DNA from 2 places in the Psychrobacillus sp. FJAT-21963 genome. Region 2 is predicted to be linked to the other one. Evidence: riboswitches for the same ligand, from Rfam matches in the RefSeq annotation. Region 2 holds a riboswitch; the other holds the start of a gene.
The links. Region 2 has a riboswitch for cyclic di-AMP ahead of AN959_RS14860 (TrkH family potassium uptake protein). Riboswitches for the same ligand answer to the same signal wherever they lie in the genome.
Positions count from the first base shown of each region.

Region 1 (12,386 bases), on a different contig from region 2:
AATGAAGTTATTAAGGAAGCAATCCAACTTGGTATTTGTAAAGTCAACGTGAATACAGAAGTTTCTATGGCTGCTGTTTCATTACTTAAAGACTATTTTGATACGCAACATATTGCTCACCTTTCCACTGTTATGGCAGATATGCAACAAGCGATGGAATCTGTCATGACTAAATTCGTTCAAGTATTTGCAAATAAAGAAATTAGTTAAAACAGACACAAAATTCCTAAACGAAAAGAGGATTAAAAATGCCGATAGTATCTATATGTATAGGGGTAGCCCTATTACTTCTATTAATGATTGTTTTTAAATTAAATGCTTTTATCTCGTTAATTCTAGTAGCTCTTGTAGTAGGTATTTTAGAAGGAATGTCGCCACTTGATGCAATGACATCTGTTCAAGGTGGATTAGGTGGTACGCTTGGTAGTTTGACGATGATCATCATTTTTGGAGCAATCCTTGGTAAATTGATGACAGATTCAGGTGGAGCGCAACGTATTGCAACAACACTTATAAAATCATTTGGGAAAAAGAGAGTTCAATTAGCAGCTGTTCTAACAGCTTCTGTAGTTGGGATTGCCTTGTTTTTCGAAACAGGGGTAGTAGTATTAATTCCTTTAGTATTTACCATTGCAACTGCAGCAGGAGTTCCAGTGTTATACATTGGTATGCCTGTAATAGCTGCACTCATCACGATGCATGGATTTGTACCTCCGCATCCTGGACCAACAGCTGTTGCTAGTGTATTCGATGCAAATATCGGGAAAACCTTATTGTATGGTATCGTAATTGCTATTCCTGCAATTATTATTGCTGGACCACTATATACGAAACTGTTTAAGAAAGATTTCTTAGAAGTAGACATACCAAAGGGATTATTTAATCCAAAGGAATTTACGGAAGATGAAATGCCTGGTTTTGTAACAAGTCTTTTAACATCACTTATGCCGGTAATTTTAATCGCTTCTCAAGTAATTGTTGAAATTGTAGCTCCAGATTCAGCAGTTATGCCGTTCTTTGATTTCATTGGTAATGCAAATGTAGCTTTATTGCTTTCTGTCATTCTTGCATTCTTTACTTTCGGTCTAAACCGAGGTAAAACAATGAAAGATGTCATGAATTCTGTTGGAGAAGCAGTGAATGGAATTGCAATGATTCTATTAATTATCGCTGCTGGTGGTGCTTTTAAACAAGTACTGATTGATAGTCATATTGACCAATACATTGCAGATATCATGGCGGATTCAACTCTTTCTCCATTACTTTTAACTTGGTTAATAGCAGCAATTTTACGTGTAGCAGTTGGTTCCGCTACAGTGGCTGGTATGACAGCAGCAGGTATCGCAGCACCTTTAGTAGGAATGACTGGTGTAAGCCCTGAGTTAATGGTATTAGCTGCCGGTGCAGGAAGTGTTACATTCTCTCATGTTAATGATGCTGGATTCTGGATATACAAAGAATACTTTAATTTATCAATCGGTAAAACAATTAAAACATGGTCTATCATGGTTACAATTATTTCATTAGTTGGCCTTGCCGGTGTTTTATTTATTAATGCGATTATTTCATAAGAAATTGAAAAGCGTATCTTTTTACAAATGGAAATTTTGTAGAAAGATACGCTTTTTTTTGTATAAATATACGATATACTATCAATATTGACAAAAAAGGTAGGCGAATTTATATGCAAAGGTATTTAGGTGAAATATTGCTAGTGATTACAGCAATTATTTGGGGAAGTGGATTTGTTGCAAGTGCTGTTTCATTAGAATATTACACACCTTATCAAATTTTAGCAGGAAGGTTTATGATTGGCGCTATTTTATTAACTATTCTCTTTCACAAAAAGTTAAAGAAACTAAATAAAAGTTCACTAATTAAAGGAGCAATATTGGGGGTATTTCTGTACCTGGCATTTGCTCTTCAAACGGTAGGACTTCAATATACAACCCCATCTAAAAATGCATTTTTAACTGCAGTAAATGTTGTATTTGTACCCTTCATAGGATTTCTCTTTTATAAGAGAAAAATCGATATGTTTGAATTGATTGGTGCAGTTATGGCCGTAATTGGAGTGGCGGTACTGTCTCTTAAAATATCAACGGAGATTAACATAGGAGATTTGCTCACTTTATGCTGTGCAGTCGGATTTGCATTTCATATCTTTTATACTGCTCGATTTGTAAAAACAGAAGATCCAGTTGTTATCACGATTGTACAAATGATGGTAGCTGCACTCGTTGGATGGATTGTTGTAATCTTTAGAGGAGAAACTTCATTTTCTTTGGAAACTGAAGGAATTATGAATCTTCTTTACCTTGGTGTTTTTTCTACAACAATCGCTTACTTAATGCAAACAGTTGCACAGAAATACATATCAGAAACAAAGGCTGCCATAATACTATCTACAGAGTCTTTTTGGGGGATGGCATTTTCAGTAATTATTTTAAGTGAAGTAATGACCCTAAAAATGATGATTGGTGCTATTCTCATTCTTCTAGCTATTATCATATCTGAAACAAAATTTAGCTTTCTAAAAAAGAAAGTGGAAGAATTGACATAAAATAAACAAAAGCGTTTTTATAATATAGAGACGCTCAAATTGTAGATTTTTATTTTTGACCCGATAATTTTCGTTCCAGGCGGACGCGTTCCGCCGGCATGGCTTCAGCCGCTTCCCTTGCTCCTGCGCAAGCTCGTCGCAAAAAAAACGTTGCTCCAGCGCAAGCTCGTCGCAAAAATTAATTTCGCTACGCTCAGTCCAGGGTCTTCAGCTCATGCATCTGCCGCTTCGCTTTCGATGCAGAAAACATTTGCTATTCCGGCTGGAGTCGCCGCCTTCCACTCTAATCAACTATTATCCGCTTTTCAATCAAAAAACATGCCATTAATAGAGCAAGCTTTTATAACTGAAGTTTTTTCAATTAGTATTTATAGAAAATCGTTGAAAAAGGCGACACTCCTGCGGGAATAGCGTTAGCCGAAGAACCCGCAGCGCAGCGAGGAGGCTAAGGCAACGCCAGCGGAAAGGGAGCCGTTTCAACGATTTTCTTATTTATCGGAAGACATTCTTTAGTAGTCCAAGCTCCTCGGCGCTCACCCACAGAAAACGAGCGGTAAGCTTTGGAAAACCTGATCGATTCTATATAAAAATAACTCGAGATTGACTACAGTCTGAAGCGTTTCTAATTAATATAGAGCACTTTTATTCTTTCTTATTTAACTGGAACCCAAATTTCATTGTATGTTTCTGTTTTATAGATATTTGTATCCAAATAAACTTCAAATGGTTTTATGGAAGACAGTTCATATGGATTGGATGGAAACCATTCCGAAAATATTCGCTCCCATGTATTTGCGATTGCAGATGGAAAAGGTCCTTGAACTTCAAAAACAACCCATTTTGAGGCAGGGAAGTCAATGCGCTGAAAGTCAGTTGAATTAGTACCATCATATTCTGCTGCAACATAATAATTCATCCTGTTTTTCTCTCTACTTACCTCAGCCCAGATGCCTAATAACCCATTTATGTCTCCACTTTTTAAATCTAATAATTGATTTAGGGTTCCATCCTGTTGAATCTCATTCCAAAATGTTTGAAACGCTTCTATTCCACCGTTTTCTACATCGTACGGAAATTCTCTATTAACTCCAATAACTTGGAAAGCCTCTCTCTCCACAAGACGATATTGCATTGGTTTAGCTCCTCCTTTAATTTAATTTCTCCCGTTAAATCTTCTTCATACAAATTATATTTCAACATTGCTACTCATTCAATGAATAAAAGGGGAATGAACAACAATTGAAGAATTAACATGAAGAGCGAGACATAATTAGACTCTAAAAAAGCTAAGAAAGGCGAATGTGCATGATTCACGTTGTAAATGGAGATGTAGTAGGAAATAAGATTAAAGATATAGAAGAAGAAATTATAGTTTGGAGAGAAATGTATGATTTCGGTCCATTAAGTTTAGAATGGACAAAAGAGGAGCAATTAAAGAGACGTGCTGCTTTTTTTGAACAAAGACTGGAGATTCCAGCAAAACTGTTTATTTCCAATTGTATTAAACAAAATAATTTATTGAATAATATATCAACGAAGGATGAGGTTGTACTGTGGTTCGAGCATGATAGATATGATCAAACCATGCTTATGTATTTATTAACAGAACTATCTTCCTTAGGTATTAAAAATCTATTTATGGTTAGTATTAATCAGTATACTGGAATTCATCCTTTCCATGGATTAGGTCAGTTGTCTTCGGAGCAATTAATAGCTTTAGTAGATGATAAAAAGGAACTTTCAAACGATGAAATTCATGAAGCTATATCTGGATGGATTGCATATAATTCTAAAGAGGAAGACGATTATAAAAAATGGATACAAAACACATCTCATTTTCTTCCTTTTCTACTTCCATTTTTTCAAGGGCATAAAAGCTATTTTCCTTCGTTAAAAACAGGTTTAAATGAAGTTGAGTACTTATCACTAAGTTTAATTAATAATGGAATTTGCCAATTCTTCGAGTTGTTTAATGAGGTAACGAAGAAAAGAGTAAATGATGGGTTAAGTGATTTGCATTTAGCAGCCATTTTAAAGGAATTAATGAAAGGAAAGAATCCCTTAATTACATCTAATCAACCTTTGCCAAATTATTCTGATTCAATTTCAAATGCTAAGATTGACATAACATCTGCTGGCTTAGATGTATTAGTGGGAAAACAAAATCGAATCGATCTTGTAGGAATTGATTGGTGGATTGGCGGAGTTCATCTTTATAAGATAGTTAAATAAAAAGAAACATTAAATCGATTTCTAACATGTTGGAAATCGTTTTTTTTTTTCTTTTTTTTAAACAAATTTATATTGTTTTGTATTAATGCTTGTTAATAGTGAAAGATAAGAAAGAATCTTAGCTATAGACGATCATTTATCGTGGCTAACATTCATTTAAATTTTGAGGAGGTGTGAATCTGTGAAAACAATTCATCGAATTGCTTTAGTGCTCGTAATAATTGGTGCAATTAACTGGGGATTGATCGGATTTTTTGAATACGATTTAGTTGCTTCCATTTTTGGTGGACAAACGGAAGCCATGTCTCGAGTAATTTATGCTCTTGTAGGTATAAGTGGACTAATTTGTATCCCGCTTTTATTTGAAGCACACAAAGAAGTAGGAGCAGAACGAAGTAGGACTTCAGGCTATAATAATTTAAAGTACGAGACTGAATTTAGTGATGAGGCAGACTTTACAGATATTCGAGAATACAATAAGAATAATTCGGATAACAATAACAGTAACAACAAACAAGTTTAGCTTGTTTCGTTGTAGGTATTTCATCATTATTTTGTCTGCTAAAAAACTGACGGCCTATATTGGCTCGTCAGTTTTTTTTCTCCATGTCAGTACTCCGCATTAATGGACAAAATTTTTATGTAAATTGCAATAAAAGATACATATATTTACCTATAATCATCTATTTACAATTAAATAAAATCGGAGTAGTATTATCGTCAGTTTCAAATTCTATATCGCTTAATCCAAACGGAGCGGGGGAACCATTTTATGTGGCTCGATGAGTCATATGGGGTGAATCCTACGAATGTAGGTAGGGCTACTCTTTTAGCCCGAATCCGACAGCTAACCTCGTAAGCGTAATGAGAGAGGAGATGGAGCTGGTGAGACGGTTGTTACAAGTCTACTAGGCTTTTTACTTGATGCCTTGTGGGCTTTTTTGTCGTTATTTTTGTTTTATGTTGATATTTTTGATGATAGAAAGAAGTGGGAATTATGTTATCAGCAGTTAAAAGATTTTTAATAGGTCGTCCATTGAAGTCATCTGAATTAGGTGAACAAAAGCTGAATAAAACGAAAGCTTTGGCAATCCTTTCTTCGGATGCTTTATCGTCTGTTGCTTATGGACCAGAACAGATTTTGCTTGTATTAATGACTGTTGGGACAATAGCTTACTGGTACTCTATACCAATAGCAGTAGGAGTGCTCATTCTATTACTTGCATTAATCCTGTCCTATAGACAAATTATTTTTGCTTATCCACGTGGTGGAGGTGCATATGTTGTATCTAAAGAAAATTTAGGAAAAAATGCGGGTTTAATTGCAGGTGGGTCTTTGTTAGTGGATTATATCCTGACTGTCGCGGTAAGTGTCTCTGCTGGAACAGACGCTATTACTTCCGCTATTCCAACCTTACACGATCATAATGTGTTGATTGCAAGTGTGCTTGTAATTTTCATTACTATTTTAAATTTAAGAGGAATTACGGAATCAGCTTCAATACTTGCTTATCCAGTATATTTATTTGTCCTTGCATTGTTTGTTCTAATTGGAGTTGGTCTTTACAATATAATTATTGGAAATGTGTCACCTGTTTTACATGCTCCATTAGGTACTCCAGTTGCAGGTATTTCGTTATTCTTGTTACTTAGAGCATTTGCTTCTGGTAGTTCTGCGTTAACTGGTGTGGAAGCAATTTCTAATGCAATACCTAACTTTAAGTATCCTGCTGCAAAAAATGCCGCTAAAACATTATCGATTATGGGCTCATTACTTGCGGTTTTATTGGTAGGAATAGTAGTTCTTGCCTATTATTATGGTATTTCTCCCAAAGTGGAGGAAACGGTAATATCACAAATTGCATCTGAAACGTTTGGAAGAAATTATATGTATTATTTCATCCAAGGGACAACAGCTTTGATACTCGTTTTAGCTGCAAATACGGGATATTCAGCTTTTCCTCTATTGGCATTTAATCTGTCGAAGGATAAGTATATTCCTAGTATGTATAAAATGAGAGGAGATCGTTTAGGGTATTCTAACGGAATTATCACCCTTGGAATTACTTCAATCCTTTTGATTATGATATTTAATGGTCAGACGGAGCAACTGATTCCACTGTATGCAGTCGGAGTTTTTATTCCCTTCACGTTGTCTCAAACAGGGATGCTAGTGAAGTGGTTTCGAGAAAGACCTAAGGGTTGGCAAGGTAAATTGACGATTAACTTTATTGGTGCGTTAATTAGTTTTACAGTTATGATGATTTTCTTTATTACTAAATTTGGTCAGGTATGGGCGGTATTAATCTTCTTGCCACTACTAGTTTTATGGTTTCATAAAGTAAAAAGACACTACGTAGCTGTTGGGGAGCAACTAAGTATATCTTCCTGTGAACCTCCTTTGAAAATTGAAGGGAATGTAATTATCGTACCTGTTGCTGGAATAACGCATGTAGTAGAGAATTCTTTAAACTATGCGAAATCTTTAAAACCAGAACAAATTCTTGCAGTGTATGTAGCATTTGATAGAGAAGATCAAAAAACATTTGAAGAAAAGTGGAAAAAATGGCAGCCTGAAATTCGTTTGGTAACTTTATACTCTCAATATCGAAGTATTATTCAACCTTTATCTAAATTCATTAGTATAGTAGAAAATAAAAGCATATGAATCGAATTATCGAGTGACGGTTTTAATTCCGCAGTTTATACCAAAAAAGGGCTGGCATAATATACTTCATAACCAGTCCAGTTTGCTGATTAGATCAATTTTGCTTTATCGCAAAGATGTTATAATTACTACTGTTCCTTATCATTTTAAAAAGTAATAGAGTTAGAGCCCATCCTTTTTAAGATGGGCTCCTTTTGTTTATATTATATTGTATTGTTAAAAAAGGTATGGAACAAATTCGCATGTGATGTTTAGCGGTTAGCTGATTATCTTTTATTTCTTCTATTATAAATTGCTCTTGTAAAGGAAGTCTAAAAACGTTTTGGCGAAAAGCTAAGTAAATTCCTGCATCTGAACCTTTTGCTCCTTTACTCGTTAATACTAGTTTTTCTCCATTTTGGTTCAATTCTAGTATTCCAATCATCGATGACCAAGGAAGAGGAAGGGCAATATTCATATAATATTTATCATTACGGTGATGAGAAGAGTAGAGTGCGACAAAGATTACTTCTTTACCTATTTTTCGAAGCCATGCTCTCGTATTTTTCCTACCATCTTCTACAGCTATAATTTCGCCAGTCATTTCCATTTGTGTATTAGTATATGGAAGATTTAGCTGTTGAACGTTTCTACTAAAAAATCTATATATAGCGGCAAAGGGCTTAAACCAATTGTGCCAGTTTACTTCTGAATATAGTCGAAATTGGTTTGTATTTTCATACAAATCAATTATTGTTGCGGATAGAAATCTCTTTTCTAAGTATATTCCCATATCATCCACAAGACCTTTATAGGTCTCCTTACCTAAATGCTTATATAAAATCTGTTCTCCAATTACATATTTCCCCCGAATACTACTGATAGGGAATTTCGACTTAATCTCTTTGGTTTTTGGGGCAAGTATTGACCAGCCAACAACCCCACATAATGCGAACAAAATAGAATTGAAAAATCCATGAAACTTCAACATAAAATCAATACTTAGAGCAAAAACTCCAAATACATTACCAACGGCATATAACAAGGAAAAAATAATTGTAGTCCCTAATGCTCCGAATGATATTAGCACCAATGTTTTTTGCAGTTTATTAGGGAAAACTGATTTAATGGCTAAAACTATAAGCCCATATATTCCAAAAATATATAGGAGTACTGAAACTAGTTCTAACCAAGGGGAGAAGGTGATTCCAAGTGCAACGACAATCGGAGAAATTAAAATAACGCTACAAATAATATTGTAAGTTTTTCTTTTAGATAAACGACCAAGAAAACCTACGAAAATAGGTAGCAAAAAGGAAGAATAGTGAAAGTGAATTGCTGTCAGCCACGTTAAAATGGGAGAAAATCCCGTATCAATTTCTGTGACAGAAGCAAAAAACCACATCCCACCAATGAATAAATACATCATTCCTGCGTCTATTGAAAATTCTTCTAAATGATCAAATCCACGTTGAATAAATCGGTGGAGCCCATATATAGCAACGACTAAAGTAAATAATAAATAGATACCTGCAAGAAGTATGTCCCATTCAGTAGTAGTCGTTGTTTGTAGGATGAAAATAGATGCAAAGGCTGGTATTGCAAAATAATAATACAGTCTATTTTCTTTTTTCAATATTAATTGTAGAGTGATTGGTACAAATATTAGTTGTGCAACGGTTAACATTAAAAAATACCAAGGAGTTACATTGAAAATGACGACTACTAAAAATCCAATGGTATGTAAAAGAGCAATTCGCTTAAAAGTCATTTGTTTGAAATTCTCCTTCATATTCAAATAAAGTGCCGATTAACGGGTTTTTTATAAGGACATGTATAGAATAAACGTCTCTTTCTTCTATATAATATTCAGTTACATGGACCACACCTTGAAAAATTCTTGGCAGTGGTACTTCTATATTACCTATAACAATTCGCTGTTCTCGTGATTCAATTAGCATCCGTCCTTCTTCAGTAACAAAGAAAACCAGATCGGAGTAAAATATGCTTGGTTCTCCTAAGTAATCTTTTACGCTATTACTGGCAGGATCTAGGCTCATAAGCGCATTAAAATATCTTTTTTTATTTTTAAAATAAAATATTCTCTCCCAGTGCACCTGATTCTCTTTGTTCGGTCCGATTAAACTTGTATTTACAATAGTAAAAGGAATATCCGATCCATGTTCGGGGAATAAAAACTTCCATCTTGTCGCTAATAAGAAAAATGGGTACATCCATTTTGGTCCACGGCTGATTTTTTTCATAACACCAGTTGCTTTAAACTTTTTACCAACAGGTAGCTTATATCGTTTTTGAAGCATTGGATGAAGTTTATTAAATTGATCGCCAAGTATGTGTTTATAGATAGTCATTCAAATGCTCCTTATCTAACTCGTTTGCAATTTTTAGCTGACGGTATATCTTTGCTTATGAAAAATCCAACTAAGGAAAGAATAAATAATGACATGTTAAAAGTTAACGGGTTGAATGGATGACTTAAATTAGTTGGATCTGCGAGAATTGCTGAGAACATTAACAGAGGAAATAAGATTAACTGTAACCCTAGTAATTTTCTTTTATTTTTGTAGAGTAACCAAGTAAGACCGAAAACAACTTCCAATAACCCAACTGATGAGACGATAAAAGAGGCAGAGATTGTTGTAAAAGAAAGTAGGCTACTTGTCATCAAGATTTCATCCGGGTGCATGTATATTAGCTTTGGTACTAAACCTTGATACAGCCATATAAAGGAGAACAAAAATGTAATCATCCAATGGCTAAAAAAATGTTTGTATTGTGAGGATGGAGACTCTCCTTTTTCAAGCCATCTTTTTAATACATCGAAACTTAGTGCAGTTGCCCATCCGATTAGGGGCCGGAAAATTAGAAAATCAAAATAGCGGCCGAAGATTCCAAAATTCGTTTTATAATCGTATTGTGTAAGAAATCGAATAGAATCTTGTTCCGGAGCATACTTCCAGTAACCTTTTCCCTCTCGAATAATAGAAATTGCTTGATCCGTTCCAAAGTGTAAGGAGGATGTACGTGATTCATCTCTTCCATGAAAAGTGCCAACACTTTTTCCCCATCCAGCAATGTGCAAACCAAATCCAATATTTGTTTTATAGTTGAAATGTTGAGGCTCACTTTCTTCTTTTGGTAAATAGGTGATAGAGGTAAATCGCAAATCCCATTGCTCGTGTTGCTCAGGTTTCTGTGTAGCATTCCATAACTTTTCCATCTCTGAATTAATAGGTATTTCAACATAAATTGGTTTACTCTTCATTTCATTCACCTCCCATAAAGCTTATCATAAGATAAAGGACTTTTCGCTAGTATTGCAGAATAGATATGAAAGTTGGAGGGATAATTTTGAACCGTGTAGATGTAGCTTCAGCCTTAATCCATGATGAGAATGGGTACATATTATTAGTGAAGAATAGAAAAGGTGATTCGTTTTATTGGGGGCTTCCAGGAGGGGCAGTAGAAGAAAATGAAACGCTCGAGAAAGCGGTTATCCGTGAGGTAAGGGAGGAAACGGGTTATAAGATAAAAATTACTGGTTTAAATTCCATCCGAGAAGTGTTCTTTTCGGATAGAGGTCATCACGCGTTAATCATTACTTTTAATGCAAAAATTATCGATGGTCAAATAAATATCAATGACCCGGATAATGACATTGTTGAAGCAAGATGGGTAGATTATGGAACTGCAAAAGAACTAATGCCATTTTTATTTGAAAGCTTAAGAATTGATTCAAATGATAATAAGTCACTTGCATTTTACGAATTTGAAGGAGTTCGATAATAACAAGACGAAGAGCAAAAGGGATTTATGGGGGTAAAAATGAATCAAACTATTAACTATAAATTTTGGACTGTTTGTATGATACAAGATAACGATAAAGTGCTCCTACTAGATAGGCAACATGATCATTTTAAAGGTTTTATTCCTCCTGGTGGTAAAGTAGAATTTCCAGAGAGTTTTGTCGAATCAGCTATTAGAGAGGTAAAAGAAGAAACCGGGCTGGAAGTAAGTAATCTTATTTTTAAAGGTATCTATGAATATGTAAATCTAGAAAAAAACGATCGATATATTATTTTTAATTACTTAACGAAAGAATTTAAAGGAGATTTATTAAATGAATCGCCTGAAGGAAAACCGATTTGGGTACCTATCAAAGAAATGGATTCACTTCCAATACAGAAATCGATTCGCAGAAGGATTCCTCTGTTTTTTAAAGAAGGGACATTTGAAATTCAGGTGACTTGGGATAATGAAAAGAATGATGAAGGAGAAGTAGTGATTAGAGAAACTTGATCTTTTTTAAAAAATAGAATCTTGGAGGCGAATGGATGGAGCAAAAAATAGTTAGTCACAAAAATCAAGAGGGGTGGAACCAATCTGCTTATCAAGCATGGACGAATCGCCACGGATCACCTAAAGAATTTGCAAAGAAGCTAAGGGGAAATCCCACTAGTGCTGTTTCCCACTATTTAAATTTCATGGGGAATGTAAAAGGTAAAAGGATTGCCAATTTTTTAGGATCAAAAGGAAATAAAGCAGTTTCTTTTGCGTTGTTAGGAGCCGAGGTTTTAGTAGTAGATATTTCAGAAGATAATAAGAAATATGCGATCGAATTAGCAGAAGAGGCAAAAGTAAAGATAAAGTACATAGTTTCGGATATTCTAGAGGTTCCCGATGAGGCGGAACTAAATGAGTTTGACTTTGTTCTGTTAGAATTAGGGGTACTTCATTACTTTGTGGATTTATTCCCATTATTTAAAGTGGTTTTCGATTCACTTAAGCAAGGTGGACAATTTATTTTAAGGGATTATCATCCTTTCGTTTCTAAGCTAGTGCATGTAGAAGAAGGAGAGATGCTTGCAAGTGGCGATTATTTTAGTAAGGAAGTAGTGGAAGAAGATGTAGCCTATAGTATTT
Region 1 is NZ_LJIY01000009.1:96,488-108,873, forward strand. It holds gene AN959_RS17065 (class II fructose-bisphosphate aldolase) at 1-210, shown strand, start outside; gene AN959_RS17070 (gluconate:H+ symporter) at 249-1,571, shown strand; gene AN959_RS17075 (DMT family transporter) at 1,685-2,563, shown strand; gene AN959_RS17085 (GyrI-like domain-containing protein) at 3,216-3,695, opposite strand; gene AN959_RS17090 (DUF1835 domain-containing protein) at 3,869-4,795, shown strand; gene AN959_RS17095 (DUF378 domain-containing protein) at 4,977-5,318, shown strand; cyclic di-AMP (ydaO/yuaA leader) riboswitch at 5,525-5,673, shown strand; partial or broken gene AN959_RS17100 (APC family permease) at 5,793-7,620, shown strand; gene AN959_RS17105 (YndJ family protein) at 7,642-9,213, opposite strand; gene AN959_RS17110 (DUF4166 domain-containing protein) at 9,203-9,814, opposite strand; gene AN959_RS17115 (DoxX-like family protein) at 9,826-10,728, opposite strand; gene AN959_RS17120 (NUDIX hydrolase) at 10,815-11,249, shown strand; gene AN959_RS17125 (8-oxo-dGTP diphosphatase) at 11,289-11,762, shown strand; gene AN959_RS17130 (bifunctional 2-polyprenyl-6-hydroxyphenol methylase/3-demethylubiquinol 3-O-methyltransferase UbiG) at 11,798-12,386, shown strand, end outside.
Region 1: it holds a riboswitch for cyclic di-AMP, as region 2 does, so the genes downstream of both, AN959_RS17100 (APC family permease) here and AN959_RS14860 (TrkH family potassium uptake protein) in region 2, are expected to answer to the same signal.

Region 2 (12,386 bases):
ATCTAAATCAAGCAATGATCGATTATGTATTAGATTTGTAGCTCGAAGTTCTACTACACTATATTCATTGGACAAGTTAATATAATCTAACAATCGATCCGAGGACATAGATTGAGCAGTTCGAATCCCCATTTCCACTTCAGGATGTATAACACGATCTGCTCCAATTTTCTCTAAAACCTTTTGATGGTACGTATTTTGGGCTTTGACCCATACGGTATGGACCCCAAATTCCTTTAAATTGAGCGTCGTGAGTACACTATCTTGAATATTCTCTCCGATTGCTACTACAACATGGTCAAAATTCCGTATCCCGATCGACTTAAGAAAAGCCTCGTCTGTGGAGTTTCCATGAATTGCATGGGTTGAATACTGTATAAAGTTTTCAACTCTGTCTAGGTCACGATCTATTGCCAACACTTCATGACCAAGCGTATATAACTCTCTACACACACTTCCTCCAAATCTTCCCAACCCAATAACAGCAAATAGTTTCTCTTGTTTTGGCATTTTGTTACCTCCTCTTTTCATATCTAAAAAAATGTTATTCTATTTATTGGCAATCACAAAGTTAATTAGGAACTAAAATGATATATATAGTAACCGAAAAGATGATTTATCCAGTAAATACTTGGTCATATGGATAGCGATAATGAACCTTTTTGGGTTTCATCAGCAAGAAAAATAAAGTTAATGGACCAATTCTTCCTACGAACATAACCATACATAAAAGGACTTCACCTATGTCGCTTAGTTGAGCTGTTATCCCCATTGACAATCCAACAGTGCCGAAAGCTGACACCACTTCAAACGCAAGTGGAAGGAAGGGAATATTTTCGGTAATGGTTAACAAAAAGATAAATGAAAGGACGATGAATAACCCAATTGTGGCAATCGCTAAAGATCGTATTACTATATCGAGACGAATAGATCGTCCAAATAATTCTGGTTCTTCACGTTGACGCAAGAATGCCAGTGTAGCAAGAATAATAACGATAAAAGTTGTTAGCTTTATCCCCGAAGCTGTTGATGCACTTCCAGCACCAATAAACATTAAGACCATCGTCAAAAGAATTGTAGGATCTTCCATATCACCATAATTTAACGTATTAAACCCTGCAGTACGAGGGGATACGCCTTGAAAGTAGGAAACCATCACTTTCTCATATAAAGGCATATTGCCGAGAGTTGCTGGATTATCATATTCGAGTATGAAAACTATGCAGACAGCTACAACATTAATGATAATTGTGCCGATAATCATCATTTTCGTATGAAGCGACCATTCCTTGAATGATTTTTTCTGATGAATATCATATAAAACGGTGAAACCGATTCCACCAATTATAAAAAGAGCTGTTATCACAATATTCACAATAGGATCGTTTGCAAATCCGATTAAGTTATCTGGAAATAAGGAAAAACCAGCATTATTAAAGGCAGAAATAACATGGAAAATACTTATATACAACGCATCCTTAAAGCCAAAAGTAGGAATCCAGTGTATGGCCAAAATGATAATTGCAAAAAGTTGAACCGATAAAACAAATGATAAAATCAGCTTAACTAATTTGATAATGCCACCTATTGACTCTTGATTAAATGATTCTTGCATATATATACGATTTTGTAGCCCTATTTTCTTTTTAAGAAGAATAAGTATAGCTACTGCAAATGTCATCAAGCCGATACCACCACATTGTATTAAAATCATTAATACAATTTCCCCAAACAGAGTGAGCGTAGTACCAGGGTCAAAAACACTGAGCCCAGTAACTGTAGTTGCTGACGTTGCTACAAATAACGCATCCGTCCATGATATATACGTCGTTGTAGCAAAGGGGAGCTTTAAACAGAGTGTCCCAATCATTATTAAAAATAAGAAACTTCCAGCAATAATAACAGGAGGTGAAACTACAATTCTTTTCTTTTTAATTCCACGCATGCGAACACTCCCCATAATGTAAATTTAGAAACAAAACTCGAAAATCTTTTCATTACATAACATCACAAAATGAAAAATAAGTACAAAAAAAGTCCACAAGGCATAGGTAATAGCCTAGTGGACATTATTTCATTCTCACTAGCTCCAATTCCTCTCTCAGAACGCTTACGAGGTTAGCTGTCGGATTTGGGCCAATAGAGTAGCCCTACCTACATTCATAGGATTCACCCCACGCGGCATAAATGCCACAAATGGTTCCCCCGTTTCTAATGAATTAAGCGATTTAGAAATATGAAACTGCAAGTAATAATACTCCTATAAATTTAACTTGTAAATAGAATTTTTAAGCGTGTAAATTGTTCTCGATATATACCCTTTTCTAAGCTCTGATTACGATGGTATTTCCGCGAAGAAATAGCGCTAAAAATTTTAGTTTTACTTCATGAACAGGAATATTTCTAGTGTTTGTAGAAGTTTATAAAGAGTGTTAATAGATAAGGGGGAAAATTTATGACAAAACAATTCTTACAGAATCCATCTATTGAATGCCTTGATGAAATTAAGTTAGTTGGCTTTCGTATATTATGTGATGGTACTCAATATGTAAACGAAATACCCAAAGTTGCTAACCAGCTAAATGAACGATTAAGTGAGATTAAAAATGTTCTAAATCCATTTGTACAATTTGGAGCATTTGTTGTTGATAGTCATTCCGAAAATCAAGATGGCTACTGGGTATGCATGCAAGTTAAAGAGTATGAGGAGATTCCAGAAGGGATGGTTACTTTAACTGTTCCACCTCAAAAATATATTGTGTGGAGACATAAGGGACCAAACCTTAAAATCAGAGATGCTTACGAACGTTTACATTCTTGGATGGAAGCAAACGGGTATGAAAGACAAATGGATAAATGGCATTTAGAGAGGTTTCATAGTTGGAATGATACAGAAAATGTGGATGTAGAGCTATTGGACACGGTTAAAAATGAGTAAACCTGTTGAACTCACATATTCGTATTTTATGAAGCTTTTTAGTTGTGGCAGTTTTTAAAGATTGCAAAGCATAAAAAAATATAGGGTAAAAATATAGAGAAATTTAAGGGGATCTAAATGAAGATCAAGTTCAAACATTTTTTTAAAGAAGAATTAACGATACATGAATTACAGGATGCATTAGAAGATGGGGAAATAACCTCAAAAGAGTTAGTAATGTATTACCTTGATAGAATAGCGAAGTTTGACCAAGAAGGTCCGATGATAAATTCTGTCCTTGAAATAAATCCAGATGCTATTTTTATAGCCGAAGCACTTGATCATGAAAGAAAGACAAAAGGAGCTAGAGGGCTTTTACATGGAATTCCTGTATTGCTTAAAGACAATATTGAAACAAATGATTTCATGCATACAAGTGCCGGAACACTCGCTTTAGAAAATCATCTTAGTAAGCATGACGCATTTCTTGTTGAAAAACTACGATTATCAGGTGCAATTATTTTAGGTAAATCAAATATGACTGAATTGGCTAATGGAATGTCCTCTACTATGTGGGCAGGTTATAGTTCTAGAGGTGGACAAGTATTAAATCCATATGGGAGTAATCTATTTGTCGGTGGTTCTAGCTCGGGTTCTGCTGTGGCGGTTGCTTCCAATTTTACGGTAGTATCTGTTGGTACTGAGACAGATGCTTCTATACTCAGTCCTGCCATTCAAAATTCAGTAGTTGGAATTAAACCTACAGTTGGATTAATTAGTCGAACAGGCATCGTACCATTTACATATTCACAAGACACTGCAGGACCTTTTGCAAGAACAGTTACGGATGCAGCAATTTTATTGGGTGCCATGACAGGAGTCGATAAATTGGATGCAGCTACTCTTAAAAGTGAAGATATTTCAAAGCATGATTATACTGTATTCCTAGATTCTAAAGGATTAAAAGGAGCTAGAATCGGAGTATTTAACAATGCATCTGAAGATTTTTATACATCAGGGGAATACGATGAAAAACTGTTTTTAAAAGTTATTCAGACATTAAACGAAGAAAGAGCAGAAATTGTTGAAAATATCGAAATTCCTTCTTTTAAAAGGGATTGGAGTTGGGGAGTTCCTATATATGAACTGAAGCATAGTTTAGGAAATTATTTATCACAGCTTCCACACTACATACCAGTCCATTCAGATACCGAATTAATTCAATTCAATAAACAAAATGAGCAGAAAACATTAAAGTATGGGCAAAATAAGTTGGAATTTAGAGAAAGCCTTCCAAACACATTAAGAAACCCTGAATATTTAAATGCAAAATTAGAAGATTTGTATTTTTCACAGGAGATGGGAATCGACTATACTTTAAAAAAATATAACCTTGACGCAATTCTTTTTCCATCTTATATAGGATCTACAATAAGTGCTAAAGCTGGCTATCCATCTATAGCAGTTCCTGCTGGCTACATAGATAGTGGAAGACCATTTGGTGTAACTTTTGCAGGTACCGCATTTAGTGAAGGCGTATTAATAAAGCTTGCTTATGCTTTTGAACAAGCAACAAAACAACGAGTTTGTCCTGAATTTACATAATATAACTGTTAGGGAGAAATTAATTTTGGAATAGTAGGGTATAATTTATTTTGACTAAAAATTCAATTATTCTTATATTTTGTTGATAGGTATTATTGCTAGGGGGGGGGTCATTATGGTAAACAAAAGACTCTATATTGTAAATGACATTAAGGGGATTACGCTTTTTTAAAATACACGCGTTTCCCCAAAACAAAAAGGGGAAGTTTTATGAGAACAAATAATGTAAGATTGGTAGAATTAAATGAAGATAACTGGTATGAATGTTGTCAATTAGAGATTTCAGAAGAACAAAGCAATTATATTGAACCAAATGCTATATCTATAGCTCAGTCTAAGTTCGAACCTACATTAGTGCTATATGGTATTTACTTAGAAGAAAAAGTTGTTGGTTTTTTAATGTATAACTCTGTTCCAGAAGAACTTGAGGGACATTGGGTATATAGAATAATGGTGGATAAGCAATTCCAGGGTCAAGGTATTGGTAAAGCTGCAACTAAGCTAATGATTAATGAGATGGCTAAATTACCAAATGTAAAGAAAATCGTAGTTGGTTATCATCCAGAAAATTTGGGGGCACATAATTTGTATGCCAGTTTGGGATTTATTGATCATGGTGATAGATTTGGAAAAGAAAGGGCAGTTATTAAACATATAATTGAGTAATATATACATGGATGAGTGAAGAAAAAGGATCATTTATTGGTCCTTTTTTTATGAAAAATATTTTTTCTAAGAACTTAATCTTTTGCTAATCGTCTTATATTAAAAAGGTGGGTGTGTATGGAACAATCAATTATATTTGATATGGATGGTACATTATTTCGAACTAATTTAATTTTAGAGCCTGCATTAGAAAAAACGTTTAATATGCTAAGAAAGGAAAATTTATGGACTGGAGAAACACCTATTAATAAGTATCGTGAAATTATGGGTGTGCCGTTACCAGAGGTTTGGAAAACATTATGTCCAAACCACTCTATTGAGATAAGAGAAAAAAGCAATGAGTTCTTCCAAGAAAAGTTAATTGAATTAATTAAAAAAGGAAAGGGTTCATTATATCCTTATTCGGAAATGGTACTGGAATTGTTAAGTAAGAACTATAATCTCTACATAGCTAGCAATGGACAAGAAGATTACTTACAAGCAATTGTTCATACATATACATTAGACAAGTATATTAAAAAGATATACAGTATTCAGTCAATACCTTCAGGACATAAATCTGATTTAGTAAAGAAGGTACTACAGGAAAATAATATTAGTACTGGATCAGTTGTTGGTGACCGTTTATCGGATATTAACGCAGCCAAGGACAACGGGTTAGTTTCTATAGGAGTGAATTTTGATTTTGCTCAATCGATTGAATTAGAAAAAGCAGATATAGTCATTGATGATTTAAGGGAGCTTATAAAATTCGAGTTAAGAATTTAAATGTGTCAGACACTTTAAAAAGTAACTTCCCCAAGAATATTGTATATAGCACCGAAAATTCGGTGCTATAAATTTAATTACAAGTAGGTCTAACCCAAAGCTTTGAAAAGTCTACGTACCCAAAATGTTTTATATTAATATTCATTAAATCTGCGGAGAAAGGAATTTGACGTTTCGCATAATAAAGTGGAACAAAAATAGATTCGTCAATCAATGCTTTCTCTACCTTTAAATTTAATGATGTCCAATCTTCAAATGGAGTGTTTACGTATTCCTCTAAATAGTCCATCCATTTATTATTTTCTTTTAAAACGGTTGCTAATGGAGAAAAACCATTTCTTAAGAAATAAAAGAATGAAAAGTTTTGATTCATTTCAAAAACTTCACCATGAATAAAGAGATCTACTTCTTCGTTCTTCATATTATTTGCTATCGTATCTTTAAAAGAGACCCATTTTATATGAACTGGAACTCCTTCTCTTTCAAATATACCTTTCAACCAATTAGTAGTATTTTCCGTGTAATTTACTAACTTTATTATAAGTGGTTCTGAAAATGATGGGCGTTCCACTTCTGACAACATGTATTTCTTACTATGACCAATAAGGCAGCCATGAGGATTAGGTAAAATTCTCTGATCCACTTTACCAATTGTATGTCTATACTTTGCGATTATAAAATGTAAGTAATCACGTACTTCTTTTCTTTGAATAGCAGAGTTACGATTTACATTCATGACAACCAACCCAAAGCCAGAATCACTTTCCACTTGAAATGTAGGCTGATTTTCTGTTGAAGAACGATACACTATCTCAAATCCGACTGGTAATTGGACAAACTCAATTATGTCTAATAAAGGTCTTTCTCCGTAAAACTCTTTAAACGCGACTAATTTTGTTTTGTAATCATTGTTCTCCTCGAGATAAAAGCAACCAGTCCCTATTAAGTTTCCTTTGATTTCTTTATAAATACTAGCATTCATTGTACCGAGCATTTGTAAACAATAGGTACAACCTCTCGGAAAATGTATATCTACTACTAATGGTGCAGCTACAACAATTTTTTTTACTGGCTCCCATATATCTTTATAGCAATCATGATTTCGTATCCTTTCCAAACAGTCTGTAACATCTTCTGCAATTAATATGGAACCATCATGGAATTTAATATCTTTTTTTAAATATATTCGAAGCTTAGTTTCTCCTATGTCCCAGCTATGAGCTAGTTCCGGGTATACAATTCCTTCTTCATCCACAAAAACTAATCGGTTATAAATCGTTGCGACAATATTTGCGCTATGTACATCAGCAGCTTCAAGAGGATGCTTTGTTAAAAATGGAAATTTTCTTGGAACGACAAGTTTGTCATTTGTATTTTGAACATAACCGAATTTTGAACGAAATTTATTCATTAACCGCAGTTTACTTTCCAATGACCATTCGAATAACAAATATTTGCTACTTATATCAACTGCTTCCTCATCAATGATCTTCATAGCACGTTCTTCAAAAATACTTTCCACATCTTTTAGCCATTGTAGGTTTGATACCTTGCCACGTCCACGTCCAGAAGTATAAGTGAGCCAGCCTTCTTTAGACCATTTCTGTATATTACGTGTGGTTTGTTTTGTGCTTAATTGGAGGACATCTGCTAATTCTTCTTGTTTTATTGGTCCTGAAGACACTGAATGCCAAAGCTTTAATAAATTCTTATCCATTCTATCCTCCTATTAAAGTGGACATAGATTAATTATTTGTCCGTTTTTATTTTACTTAGTCTAGTTTAATATACTAAAGACAGAGGAGGGGAACAACATGAATTGGAAAAACTATCCACAAAATATTAAGGTTCGTCTCATTACTTCATTTTTTAATCGCGCGGTATCCTCCGCAGTAATGCCTTTTATGGCACTATTTTTTGCACAAGAAATGAATAAGGTATGGGCAGGACTCTTTCTAGTTTTTACTGTAATCATTAGTTTTTTTGTGAATCTTATAGGGGGCTATATTTCGGATCGTTTCCAACGAAAAAGAGTATTAGTACTAACTTCATCTATTAGTGCATTCCTTTTTTTGTTGATGACAATTAGTTTGTATCCTAGAGACAACATCATTTCCATTTTTGCCTTTGCTTACACATTATACATAGTGACAAGTAGCCTTGGACGTCCAGCGATGCACGCTATAATTATCGATTCGACCACTCCTGAAAACAGAAAAGAGGTGTATGCACTCGATTACTGGCTCGTAAATTTATCAATGGCTATAGGTGCTGCATTAGGCGGTTTGTTATATTTGCATCATCAAATAGAATTATTTGTATTGCTAACGATTACTTCCACGATATTACCAATTGCTTATCAAATTTGGTTAATTGATGAACATACCATTAGAAGAGAAAAGCAGCATCAAAATGTGTTTTTGGATTTAATTCAAAACTACAAAGTTGCTTTTCAAGACAGACCCTTTGTGAAAGTAGTTATAGGATCCATGTTCATTTTTGCAGCGGAGTTTTCGTTAAACAGTTATATAGGTGTTCGATTAGCAGAGACGTTTGAATCTGTACATATAGGAAACTTTGAGATTGCTGGTGTTCGAATGTTAAGCATACTTAATATTGAGAATATGCTTCTTGTCGTATGTTTTACGTTTCTGATCAATAAACTAACGGATAAATTTAGTAATAAAAACGTTTTATTGATTGGCTTGATCATATATGGTATCGGTTATGTAACAGTTACTTCAGCTAATACTTTTTATGTGCTAATCTTGTTTAATTTGATAGCAACTATGGGAGAATTAATCTATTCTCCAGTTAGAAACGCTGAGCAAGCGAATATGATTCCATCAGACAAAAGAGGTTCTTATTCTGCGTTCACGAACTTTTCTTTTAGTGGTGCAGATCTGATTGCCCGTTCCACAATAATCATAGGGGCGTTTTTAATACCTACCATGATGTCTGTATATATTGGTATTTTAATTATGTTTGGAACTCTGTTAGTATACGCAGGATTATTTATGAGAAAAACTTAAATTAGATTTGTTGAGAACTATAAATTACTAACCCGTTTTAATCGAAGTGAGTTCAGACTGTATAAAAAGTACCCCGAGAGTTCTTTCGGGGTACTTTGTCAATTTTAAAGGTTTAAGTTCAAATTTCCCCTGAATTTTATGTGTGAGTCATCTCTACGAGACGTTTTCAACTCGCATTAGGCAGCTTCCATGTCCAAGTGGTGAGCTTTTTCAAATTCATCGCACAAAAGTAGTGATTATCGCTTGCATAGACAATTTTTTAAGGGACCGAAAGGTTGTCCAACGCATACCATGCTTTTCTTTCACATCAGCAAAGACGCGTTCAATTGTTTCTTTGCGTTTAGCATATATCTCTTTTACTTCCACATAATACGTAGATGTTCCGCTTCCTCCACATACCCTTCCTAAATGTGTCGTTGAATCAGCTTCGTTTTTCAAGTTGTTCACGTTCATTAATTTGGTTTTTAGTCAGAATGATATTCAACACCTCAACGTCTTAGAAGATTTAGAAACTCAACACTTTTTAAATTAGTCAACACTTGTCGATTGGAGTGGAAGGCGCGAAGACTCCTACGGGAACAGCACGAGCCGAAGCACCCGGACTTAGCGTAGTGAGGGAGAAGGCTGAGGCCGTGCCCGTGGAAAGCGTAGGGCCTGAAACGGAAATCGACGATTTCTTACTATTTATTGCTTTAATAAATTTAATAACTTGGATAGGATTTTGTTCTTTCGGATATCCTATACGTATTACAGATTCTCATTAATTGAGGTGTATAAATTGAATACAAATGAGAAAACGAATCCTCCAGAGTTAATGAAGCAGTTATCAGATAAGTTTAGTCCTTCCATTGATATTATGTTAATTCCTTTGCAAATGGAAGGAAATATAGTATACATTTTCTATTTAAAAACAGTAGTCAATGGCGTTAAATTACATGAAATGATCATTAAACCTTTTTTTGAGATTAAATCATGTACAAATTATAATTCGTATATTAAATCTCTACCTGACTTAATTGAAATGAAATCAGGGGAAGAACTAATGATTGAAATAACGAAAGGACATGTTTTAGTTGCAATTGAAGATAATTTTTATCTTTTAGATATTAAATTTGTTAATTCGAATGTTGTACAACAAACATTAATGGAGCCAACGGTTTATGGTCCACAATTAGCTCTAAGTGAAGATATAGAAACGAATCTGAACATTATCAGACATCGTTATCACGAGCCTTCCTTAAAGTTTGAATTACATCAATTAAAGGATAAATCTCATCAACCGGTAGCAATTATTTATGATGAAAAGACAGTAAATCAATCGGTCCTACAAAATATCCAAAAAAGATTAAAAGGCATAGATGTATCTCTTATTCAATCCGCAGGAGATTTACAGCTACACTTAAATGGTTCAAAGATTTCCCTTTTTCCAACACTCATTTTAACGGAGCGGCCTGATCGGATATCCTATAATCTTGCTGCGGGTAAAGTTGTTCTTATGGTAAATGGGAGTCCTCATGCTTTAATAGCACCAGTGGTATTTTTCGATTTTATGCTTTCCATGGAAGATAATTATCATACTTTTTGGATAACTACGTTTACTTCTATTCTCCGATATATTGGTTTGATTGCTTGCCTAATTTTGCCTGCCATGTATGTAGCAGTGACGTCTTATACTCCTGACATTTTGAGGACCGAATTAGCACTGACAGTTGCAGGGAGTAGAATTGGGATACCTTATCCGTCTTTTATTGAGGTATTATTAATGCTTATATTTATGGAGTTTCTTGTTGAGGCAAGTATACGGTTGCCTAAAGCTATTAGTGCAACTGCTACAACGGTTGGTGGATTAATCTTAGGTACTGCTGCTACAGAAGCTGCATTAACCTCTAACATAATGATTATTATTGTGTCTGCTGTTGCTATTACGAGCTTTGTAATTCCAATAAGTGAAATGAGTTTTTCTATTAGAATCTGCAGATATATGTTGCTTATTTTTACAACGTTTTTTGGAACTATAGGGTTAATGTTAGGCTCTCTTGGGATATTAATGTTCTTGACAAACAAAAAAAGTTTTGGAGAACCTTACTTAAAAATGAATTGGAAGAGTGAGAAGAAGGAAAAAGAGGTGAAAACAACAGGATGAGCCGCTATCTCTATTACTTAATTATTGTCACAATGGTTACGAATATCATAGCCTCTGTACCTAAAATTTTAATGAGTGAGAGTAAAAATGGAGTAATAATCTCCATGATTATTGCGGTCATCGCTGGAGTTATCCTAACAACTGTAGTAATTAACTTGTTTAGCTATTTTCCTAGTATGACTTTACCTGAAATATTAAAGCAAAGCACTTCCAAATGGGTTTATTATCCAGTATTATTTTATTTTGCTGTTTCTTGGTATTTAGCAGGTCTCATAACACTTATTACTTATGTGTTTTTGTTCAATACGTTTTTGTCATATGAAACTTCAATCACAATTACCACTCTTGCATTCATATTGATTGCCTCTTTTGGTGTGTTAATGAAAGAAAAAAGCGTTCTTTATACAACTGAGCTCGTATTGGTCTTATTTTTACCTGTCATTTTCATTTTGTTATTAAAAGCGTATGCAGATCCTCAGTTAGAATGGGATTTTGTAAAGGTAGCTATCATGTACATCAATAAAGAACCAAGTTATACTGCTTTTTCAGCATCTACATATGTTTTTATAGGGGCTGTGAATATAATAATTTTTAACAAGTTTATGAATATCACCCAAAGAATTGGCATAAAACAAGTAATATTTTTAGGCTTGGTAGGTATTTTTAGTTTATTTACAACGTATTTCATTCCAATTGGTTTTAATGGCTTCGAACAAATCGAAAATCTTAACTTTCCTTGGGTATCTACTAGTGATTCTATACGTTTGAGATATGGAATAATTGAACGAGTGATTTTCGTGTTTGTTATTGTATTTTTAGGCGTTGCATTTATCAGCCTATTGATACACTGGCATGTTTCTCTTAAATTGTTTGAGAGTATATTTCATTTTAAAAAGTTAGAATGGAAAAGCAAGAACCTTACATCCTATTTATTTGTTTTTTTGTTTGGTGTGATGGGAATCATTTCCACGCGGCAAATAAATGAATATCAATTATTTAAATACTCCAGTTATTTTTATAATACTTTACCAATCTTTTATGTCATTTTAATCAGTATTTTGCTTTTTGCTAAACGGAGGTCAAATTCTTAATGGTACATATAAAATTTCTAGCAATAATATTTGTCGTTACAATCTTTCTTTCAGGCTGCGGCTTTAAAGATATTGATAATCGAATATTTGTAACTGGGATTGGAATTGACCCTTCCGAGAAAGAAAATGGTAAATATAGAATCACACTAAAATTAGCTATTCCT
Region 2 is NZ_LJIY01000006.1:254,703-267,088, forward strand. It holds gene AN959_RS14855 (TrkA family potassium uptake protein) at 1-510, opposite strand, end outside; gene AN959_RS14860 (TrkH family potassium uptake protein) at 617-1,960, opposite strand; cyclic di-AMP (ydaO/yuaA leader) riboswitch at 2,092-2,236, opposite strand; gene AN959_RS14865 (GyrI-like domain-containing protein) at 2,456-2,938, shown strand; gene AN959_RS14870 (amidase family protein) at 3,056-4,522, shown strand; gene AN959_RS14875 (GNAT family N-acetyltransferase) at 4,733-5,188, shown strand; gene AN959_RS14880 (HAD hydrolase-like protein) at 5,306-5,956, shown strand; gene AN959_RS14885 (ABC transporter substrate-binding protein) at 6,030-7,673, opposite strand; gene AN959_RS14890 (MFS transporter) at 7,771-8,988, shown strand; partial or broken gene AN959_RS14895 (transposase) at 9,155-9,416, opposite strand; gene AN959_RS14900 (spore germination protein) at 9,767-11,131, shown strand; gene AN959_RS14905 (GerAB/ArcD/ProY family transporter) at 11,128-12,222, shown strand; gene AN959_RS14910 (Ger(x)C family spore germination protein) at 12,222-12,386, shown strand, end outside.